Regions from separate parts of the Vibrio sp. 1580 genome, predicted to be linked through region 2. Evidence: riboswitches for the same ligand, from Rfam matches in the RefSeq annotation. Region 2 holds a riboswitch; the other holds the start of a gene.
The links. A riboswitch is a leader RNA that binds a small molecule or an ion and turns the genes downstream of it on or off. The one in region 2 is predicted to bind cyclic di-GMP.

Region 1 (4,764 bases), on a different contig from region 2:
CAAAAATTCGAATCGGAATACGACATGGAGTTTTACTGCGTTAATCGGGCTTACGAACCATTGATTAAACAAAGTAGTACTTTCGATGAAGAAAAGTTAGCAGCATGGAAATCCGGGCATACTGGCGTACCTTTGATTGATGCCTGCATGCGCTGTTTGCACCACACTGGTTACATTAACTTTCGCATGCGTGCCATGCTGGTTAGCTTTCTTACTCACCACATGAACATGGATTGGCGAGTAGGTGTAACGCATTTAGCGCAACTGTTTCTCGACTTTGAGCCTGGAATTCATTACCCACAATTCCAAATGCAAGCAGGAGTAACCGGGACTAACACAATCCGTATTTATAATCCGATCAAGCAAGCCCAAGAACATGATCCTAACGGTACGTTCATCTACAAGTGGGTGCCTGAGTTACAAATGGTTCCTCCCCCTCTTTTATTCGAGCCCTGGACAATGACCCAGATGGAAGCTGTCATGTATCAGTTGCAGCCAGATAGCCGTTACCTTGCACCTATTATCGCACCAGACAACACAGCTAAGGCAGCAAGAGAGCGCTTATGGGCGTGGCGGAAACGAGCCGATGTGAAACAAGAAGGCAGACGAATTCTTGCGCGACATGTTAGGCCCTCAAAAGAAAGTAGGACGCGATGATCATCTTTCAATCACGATGCGTACAAATGCAAACACACTCAAGGGAACCCGCTGTACCCTCAACTAGTAAGGAACACACTATGTTCAAACGTATCTTAGTTATCGCGGCGACACTGATGGCGACATTATCTTTTATGCTTCCCGTCAAGGCTCATGAGCATGGCATGATGAAAGCCGATATTGTCGACGTTGCCGCTGACGACGGCTCTTTCAATACGCTTGTTGCTGCGGTGAAAGCAGCGGGCTTGGTTGACACTCTCAAAGGGGAAGGCCCATTTACTGTTTTTGCACCAACGGATGACGCTTTTGCAAAACTGCCAGACGGCACAGTCGACATGCTCTTAATGCCGGAAAACAAAGACAAGTTAGTATCTGTTTTGACTTATCACGTCGTCCCGGGGAAAGTGATGGCTGCCGATGTTGTTAAGCTAGACAAAGCGACTACGGTTCAGGGGCAAGATGTGATGATTAAAACCATGGGGGATAAAGTCATGGTTAACGATGCAAATGTCATTGCAACCGATGTGAAAGCTAAAAACGGTGTCATTCACGTGATTGATACTGTCATCATGCCGAAATAACACCATTCAAAGGGCGGTACACTCCGCCCTTTAGACAGAACTTCTTCCACCCTTAGCACGATTCCTCTCCACTTATCCCCAACAAACCTCCACACATTCACCATGACTATAAAAAAGATAAAAACAAAATTAAAATCAATACCTTGCAAGACGACACTGCACAATATTGACGAGGTTAAGATATCGTTATCTTTCAATTTGAGAACAGGATTCCATGTCAGTGACGTTTACTTTTCCACATGTAAATTCTTAAGCTAAATTTTGGCTGCTCAATCACATTTCGGCAAACCATTCGAAAGGGTGGGACGCAAAGCTTCCGGTCTGTCAGCATTTAAAAATCTAAAAGAATGCTCATGATAGCGGGGTTACCATGACGCAGTGTTACAGAAGTCCAATTTCTGTAGCGTTGCTTTATGCTCAGCATGCGCCGGGGTGTGACACTAGTTTGTCAGCCATAACAGAGGACATGTGATGAAATCATTTCCAACCAAATCCGTACTCGCGTTAGCACTTGCAAGCATTAGCTCAGGTACTGCGGCTCACGGTTATGTATCAGAAACCAATGGTGGTGTCGCTGCAAGTCGCTCGGCACTATGTAAGTATCCAACGCCAGATACTAACGAAAAAAATAATAACTGCGGTGCGATTCAATATGAACCGCAAAGCGTTGAAGGCCCTGATGGCTTTCCCGAAACAGGGCCTCGCGATGGTAAAATAGCGAGTGCCGAAACCGCTTTAGCAGCTGCCCTTGATGAGCAAACTGCCGACCGTTGGGTAAAACGCCCTATTCAAGCAGGTACACAAACTTTTGAATGGACATTTACCGCTAACCACGTGACGCGCGACTGGAAATATTACATCACCAAGCCTGATTGGAACCCAAACGCTTCACTATCACGAGACTCTTTTGATTTAACTCCTTTCTGTGTCGTCGACGGCAATATGGTTCAACCCCCGAAACAGGTAAGCCATCAATGTAATGTGCCTACTCGCGAGGGATACCATGTCATCCTGGCAGTATGGGATGTTGGCGACACTGCAGCCTCATTTTATAACGTGATCGATGTGAAATTTGATGGTGACAGTCCCGTAATTCCAGATTGGAAGCAAGGCGGTCAAATTATTCCTACAATGGATTTAAATATTGGGGATTCGGTTTATACGCGCGTATTTGATCAAGCAGGTGAAAACGTGGCGTATAGAACTGAACTAGAAATTACCGATGCAGCAATGGGCCAAGCGAAAAACTGGTCTTACGCACTCGCGACTAAGCTAAACCAAGAACAAGCAAAACTGCAAGCCGGGCAGTATGCAGAGGATAAATTCACTCCTGTTTATGGTACTAATCCGGTGTATCTGCAAGCAAATAGCGGCCTTGAGCGAGTAGAGATCGGTTATAACATTGAAACTCCTGTCCCAGAATACTCACTCACAGTAGATGGCTTAGCAGACGAGTATATCATTGAGTCAACACCGACAACGTTGGATCTGACACTAACTGCTGAAGGCGATTTAAATGCAGAACTCACCGTTTACAATCACCATCGCGAACCACTTGCAAGTTGGGCAAACGAAATGAAAGACGGCTCGGTAGAGGCGATATCGCTCGCTTTAAGTAAATCAGAGCCGGGTCACCATATGCTCGTGACACGTATTAAGGACAAAGATGGCAACTTGGTGGATCAGCAAACACTCGACTTTCACTTAAAAGAAGAGTCAGTTACTCCACCACCATCTGGTGAGTACGATTTTGTCTTCCCTGAAGGACTATCTAGCTACACTGCGGGCACAAAAGTGCTTGCCAGCGACGGGGGCATTTATCAATGTAAACCTTTCCCATACTCTGGTTACTGTATGCAGTGGAAAGAAAGCGCAAACCATTACGAGCCTGGAATAGGTTCACACTGGGAGATGGCTTGGGATAAAGTCAACTAAATCACCCTTCGAACGTTAAGTAAAAAGAGCCTCACTATGAGGCTCTTTTATAATCAAACGCAAAAATGACAATTTTCCCGGTCTAAACCATGAACACCAGATAAACTAGTGAGATGCGCTCGCCCCTCAATCAGCCCCATTTCATACCCTTCTAGTAAAACGGATTGTCGCATTGATAAGCGCTGAACATGAAAATTATCTGGTGGGGCAATTACCCTAACATGTGTTCCTGGTGGAGGGTTACGAATAAACTCTAATGATTGATTATAGTTATCTGCACGTCTTAACATCGCACCCGCCATTTTGGGGTGCTCCGCAAACAGTTTCTTCATCAGCCATGTGGTCTTAACTGGCTTTTTGGCATAATTCAGCGGGTGAGAGAGTACTACGGTTATGTCGCGAGCCCCTCGACGATAAGCCTCACGCACTGGTATAGAGTCAGCGACCCCACCATCGGTATAACAACCGCCAGAAAAACAAGGGGTATGCTTGTAGGCAATCGGTAATGCTGTTGTCGCTTCAATCGCATGGTGAAAATTATCACGTGTCACGCGATAGTAATCTGCCTGCCCTGTATCTACATTTGTTGTCGCTGCGAGAAAAGGAACGCCATTAAACAGTTTATTTTCATCGACGGGATACAAGCGATTAGATTCTTCAAACAACCACTTCACATCGATGAGGTCCCCACCTTTAACGAAGCGAGTCGGGTCAAAAAAGCGTTTACTTGTGGCCAGCTTAGTAATGACGTTAATACTGCGATGCGGGTAGTCGGTCAAATACCCAATCAAATTTGATGCACCAGCAGATACACCGATTGCAAAATCAAACGGTTTATAACTCTGCTCTAAAAACGCATCTAACACTCCGCTTGCGAAGACGCCTCGCATCGCGCCACCTTCTACTACAATTGCTTTTGTTGCCATATTTCCCCCATTCTCCTTGCCAAAAGAGTAATGAAATTCGTGCAATCACAACAATTGAATATTCTGATTATTGAAATAGGTGAAGTCTATTTATTTCTCTCTTAGAAAATGAAAACTAAAGTTCAAAAAATCCGTACCCGTTAGAAATGTAATTGCGGGCTTAACCAAGGTGGCAAGGTCTAAGAGAAATCTAGGAGAAAACCGTTTTATAGGCTTCGCCCGCGCCATCAATGAACATTTGAGTACCAATAACCGCTAGAATTAAGCCCATCATTTTAGTCACAACATTTAGAGCACTTGGTCCAACCGCTTTGACCAATTTGTCTCCAAATAAAAACAGTACATAGGTGATCACACAGAGGACAGCGAAAGAAACGATAGTAATAATGGTTTGATCGAAACCACCCGCTGTCGCAAAGTTCATCGCGGTAGCAATCGTTCCAGGCCCAGCTAATATTGGCATCGCCAGTGGAGACACTGCAATACTCAATGCCGCCCGTTGCTGAGCTGGTGAATACGCCTTCTCTTTGGTTTTCTGATGCGTCGAATCACCTTGAAGCATGTTAAAACCTATCAAAAACACCAAAATACCGCCTGTTATTCGCAATGCATAAAGCGTGATACCAAACAAATCAAAAATTAACTTACCGGCAATAGAAAATATC
Region 2 (4,764 bases):
ATTGGAAGCCTATCACAGTGTTGAAATTCGCAGTTTTCTCGCAGGTTTAGGTGAAAATGAGTCGCTGAAACCAGCTGTTGATAGCCTAGTTGATGCATTGAATCGGTTACAAGATCGTGAAGATGCACAACTAGAGCTTGCAGCTGACTTTTGTGAACTGTTTTTGAAGACAGAAAAATACGGCGCTCTTCCTTACGCATCCATGTACATTGGTGAATCAGGTTTACTGAATGACAAGCCAGCTGAGGAAATGGAAAAGTTGATGGCTGAATTTGGCGTTCAAGTAGACGAAAACCTAAAGGAACCTGCGGATCACTTAGCCGTTGAGCTCGACTTTCTCGGGAACATGATTATCCGCTCAAACGAGCTTGAACAAGAAAAACACATGGAAGAAGCCTTCGTTAAACAAAACGACTTTATCCAGCAACAATTGATGTCTTGGTTACCTCAGTTTTCAGACAAATGTAAAAAATTCGACGAATTTGGATTTTACTCGAGTGTCGCGAAACTATTAGTTGCATTTTGTAAACTAGACAGCGCCTACCTTCTTGGTGAATAATTGCCGCCTATTTTTAGGGAGCCTGCCTATCGGGCTTCCTGTATGCCTGAAAGTGACCAATTGTAAGTAACTTGGGTATAATATTCGTTTGCCTTAACTTAGCGCAAAGACGCTTGGTTATTTAGCAGTCAAAATGTGACTTCAAATACACAAATCTCTTGCTGAAAACATTGCTAGTCAGTCCACATAGGGCTAAAATGTGAGCGCAAACGATTAAATATGATTTATATGTAAACCGCTGAAATATAGCGGTTTTTGTGTTTTCTTAACAGGTTGATGGCAATTTCTCATCAGATAGAAAAAAGATAAAATTCATCGACCGATGCTGCTACGTACCCTTTTGTCGCACTTGGATCAACCGCTGCCGAGACACTTAGCGCCAATTTTATATTGCTAGGTGTGAAACCATTAGAGCATCAGGTACATCCAATACGACATATTTCAGTAGCTCGATACAGGACACCATTTATGGCCACGATAAAAGACGTTGCTCGCTTAGCCGGCGTTTCCACTACGACAGTTTCGCACGTTATCAATAAAACGCGTTTCGTTGCAGAAGCAACGCAAGAAAAAGTAATGAAAGCCGTTGACGAGCTAAATTACGCGCCAAGTGCCGTTGCACGCAGCCTAAAATGCAACTCAACTCGTACGATTGGCATGTTAGTAACTCAATCAACTAACCTATTTTTCTCAGAAGTGATTGATGGCGTTGAGAGCTACTGTTACCGCCAAGGCTATACTCTGATTTTATGTAACACAGGCGGGATTTACGAAAAACAACGCGATTACATTCGTATGCTGGCTGAAAAGCGCGTTGATGGCATCCTAGTGATGTGTTCTGACTTAACCGAAGAACTAAAAGAGATGCTTGACCGTCATGCGGACATTCCTAAAGTGGTCATGGATTGGGGCCCAGAGAGCTCACAAGCAGACAAGATCATGGATAACTCAGAAGAAGGTGGCTACATTGCAACCAAACATCTGATTGACAATGGTCATACGGATATCGCTTGTCTAAGCGGTCATTTTGAAAAGCTTGCTTGCCAAGAGCGCATTGCAGGTTTCCGTCGCGCAATGAGCGAAGCAAACCTAGCTGTAAATGAAGACTGGATCCTTGAAGGTAACTTTGAATGTGATACGGCCGTATTAGTTGCAGATAAAATTACCGCAATGGACAAGCGCCCGACGGCGGTATTCTGTTTTAACGACACAATGGCTCTAGGCCTAATGAGCCGCTTGCAACAAAACGGGATCAAAATTCCTGAAGATATTTCAGTGATCGGCTACGACAACATCGAGCTTGCGGAATACTTCTCTCCACCGCTAACGACTATCCACCAACCTAAACGTCGTGTTGGTAAAAATGCATTCGAAATTCTACTTGAGCGTATCAAAGATAAAGAACACGAAAAACGAATTTTCGAAATGCAACCTGAGCTTGTTATTCGAAATACTGTGAAAAAAATGAACTAAATTTCACTGTATTTAACCGTGTTAAATAAGCGCTCTACAGGGGCGCTTATTTTTTTGGAAAAATTAAGCATTCTCTAATACTTCACACCACTCTAATAACAATTGACTAACGTTAACTCCCTGTTTTATATAAATGTAATATATATTAAGAACTCCTTTTCAAAGGCCAATTTGCACCTTTCCATATGCAAAATAGAGCATTCAATCTATCATTTTTATTGAACCGAAATCACACTTTTAACGCTAAACCGTGATGTTAATTCAATATAAGAAGTATGCTCATTGTGTCACGCACAGGGCAAACCATTCGAAAGAGTGGGACGCAAAGCCTCCGGCCTGAACCATATTACGATATGGAAGGTAGCGGGGTTACCGATGGCAAGTGTGTAAGCAATGACTTTACTCTGTAATGACATTGTTTTTACGCATGTTTGCTACTCTCTCGGACCTGACTTTTGGTGGCGTAATATTAATTACACCGAGATAACAAAACATGGATAAACCGATACTCAAAGACTCTATGAAGCTGTTTGAGGCACTTGGTAATATCAAGTCGCGCTCAATGTTTGGTGGCTTCGGACTATTCGCTGATGAAACAATGTTTGCACTAGTGGTAAACAATCAGCTTCATATCAGAGCAGACCAAAAAACTTCATCTGACTTCGAGAAACAAGGGCTAAAGCCTTACGTTTATAAAAAACGTGGCTTTCCAGTCGTTACAAAGTACTACGCTATTTCCAGCGATTTATGGGAATCAAGCGAACGCTTAATCGAAGTAGCGAATCAATCATTGAAAAAGGCAAAGCTTGAGAAAGAACAGCAAGCAAGTACAAAGCCTAACCGTTTGAAAGATTTGCCTAACTTACGACTGGCTACCGAGCGCATGCTAAAAAAAGCCGGCATCGAATCCGTAGAGAAGCTTGAAGAGGAAGGTGCGCTTAACGCCTATAAAGCGATAAGAGATACGCACTCTGCAACCGTCAACATTGAGTTGCTATGGGCACTAGAAGGTGCTATCAACGGCACTCATTGGAGTGTGGTACCTCAAGCTCGCCGAGATGAGTTGATGAACGGCCTCCAATAAAAGTCGGCCTAAAAACTATCTTGTAAAACCGCAGTCTAATCTGCGGTTTTTTTGTGAAATTTTTTCGGTTTTCCTACTGTCTTATTACATATATCCCAAATTGGAATCAAAATTATGAATAAGAAACTGATTTTAGGTCTCATCCTACTAGCGGCTATCGTCTTTTTAGGTATTAACTTTGGCCAGTATTTAACCTTAGAGAATGCAAAAGCCCAACAAGAAGCACTAACTACATACATCGATCAGAATTTTGTATTCTCGGCTGCGATTTACTTTTTTACCTACATTGCAATTACCGCTTTTTCTATCCCAGGAGCGGCAGTAGTCACCTTACTTGGTGCAGCCTTATTTGGTTTTTGGACAAGCTTGCTACTGGTTTCTTTCGCTAGCACTATGGGGGCAACACTGGCCTTCTTGAGCAGCCGATACTTATTGCGTGACTGGGTACAAAACAAATTCGGAAATAAACTCAACGCAATTAATCAAGGTGTCGAAAAAGACGGAGCTTTTTATCTATTTTCCTTGCGTCTAATCCCTGTATTCCCTTTCTTTCTAATCAACTTACTGATGGGCTTAACGCCGATGTCTGTAGGTAGATTTTATCTCACTAGCCAAATAGGTATGCTGCCAGGCACAGCCGTATATCTGAATGCAGGTACTCAATTAGCAACAATTGAAAGCCTATCGGGCATTGTTTCACCCGCAGTATTAGCGTCTTTTGCGCTATTGGGACTATTTCCAATCATCACTAAATGGGTTATGAATAAAGTAAGGCCGACACCAAGTCAGCAAAACTCGTAATTGGTGAAGTGGGTATTTTGATGAAAATATTTATCGCTAAAAACCCAGCAGAAGCACACATTGTATGTGAGCTGCTTAAAGTGGAACAAATTTACTGTGAAGTTCGTGGAGAAGGTATTTTCGGCTTAAAAGGAGAACTGCCGTTTGGTGATGATACCGATCCTTATGTGTGGCTTTTTGACACTGCACAAAAGATGAAAGCTGAAGAAATAGTAAAAGCATATCGAAAACAATCCGATAGGCATGAGTATCAAGATTGGCAATGCCCAAAATGTCATGAAATAAACGAAGGGCAATTTGGTGCATGTTGGCAATGTGGATATCAACTAGGAGAGCTATAGCGGCTCTCCTATTCAGTGGATGCACTCAGTTTTAAGCACATACAGCTTGCTGTTTAATAAACTCGATGGAGTGTTGATTGAAGTCTTCTGGACGCTCTACATTGCATACATGACCACAATTCGGGATTTCTCGTAAAATGCTGAGCTTATGTGCTGCAACCATTTCTTTGACAGGTTTAATAAACATGTAATCCCTGTCGCCCATTAAGTAAAGAGTCGGAATGGGTAACTCTCGATCTTTAAAATATTTCATTAACGGATTTACATCAGCGGCAAGAATAAACCAACGTTTAAATTCTTTTTGGCAAAGCTTCTTGGCTTCGCGAATAAAAAGGTGGCGAGATTCTCGTTGGCTTCTTTGAGGCATAACAATATAAGCGAACAGTTTGTAGAGCCACATGTACGGTAGGATATGCTTACAAAAATTACCTAATTTCACCAATATCTGAGAACGAGTGTTAAGCCTTGTGACAGCACCGCCGAGCACCATCGAACGTACGCGCTCT

Region 1: linked by a shared signal. The riboswitch ahead of gbpA (N-acetylglucosamine-binding protein GbpA) and the one ahead of R7093_RS13635 (TfoX/Sxy family DNA transformation protein) in region 2 are both predicted to bind cyclic di-GMP.

The regions. Positions count from the first base shown of each region.
Region 1 covers NZ_JAWOVT010000003.1:288,692-293,455, reverse strand. Annotated here, with positions in the region: gene R7093_RS06585 (cryptochrome/deoxyribodipyrimidine photo-lyase family protein) at 1-657, shown strand, start outside; gene R7093_RS06580 (fasciclin domain-containing protein) at 738-1,238, shown strand; cyclic di-GMP riboswitch class I at 1,511-1,611, shown strand; gene gbpA (N-acetylglucosamine-binding protein GbpA) at 1,710-3,173, shown strand; gene R7093_RS06570 (patatin family protein) at 3,227-4,099, opposite strand; gene R7093_RS06565 (MarC family protein) at 4,290-4,764, opposite strand, start outside.
Region 2 covers NZ_JAWOVT010000007.1:232,106-236,869, forward strand. Annotated here, with positions in the region: gene torD (molecular chaperone TorD) at 1-559, shown strand, start outside; gene purR (HTH-type transcriptional repressor PurR) at 1,028-2,032, shown strand; cyclic di-GMP riboswitch class I at 2,320-2,409, shown strand; gene R7093_RS13635 (TfoX/Sxy family DNA transformation protein) at 2,526-3,116, shown strand; gene R7093_RS13640 (TVP38/TMEM64 family protein) at 3,231-3,917, shown strand; gene R7093_RS13645 (DUF2007 domain-containing protein) at 3,938-4,258, shown strand; gene R7093_RS13650 (alpha/beta fold hydrolase) at 4,290-4,764, opposite strand, start outside.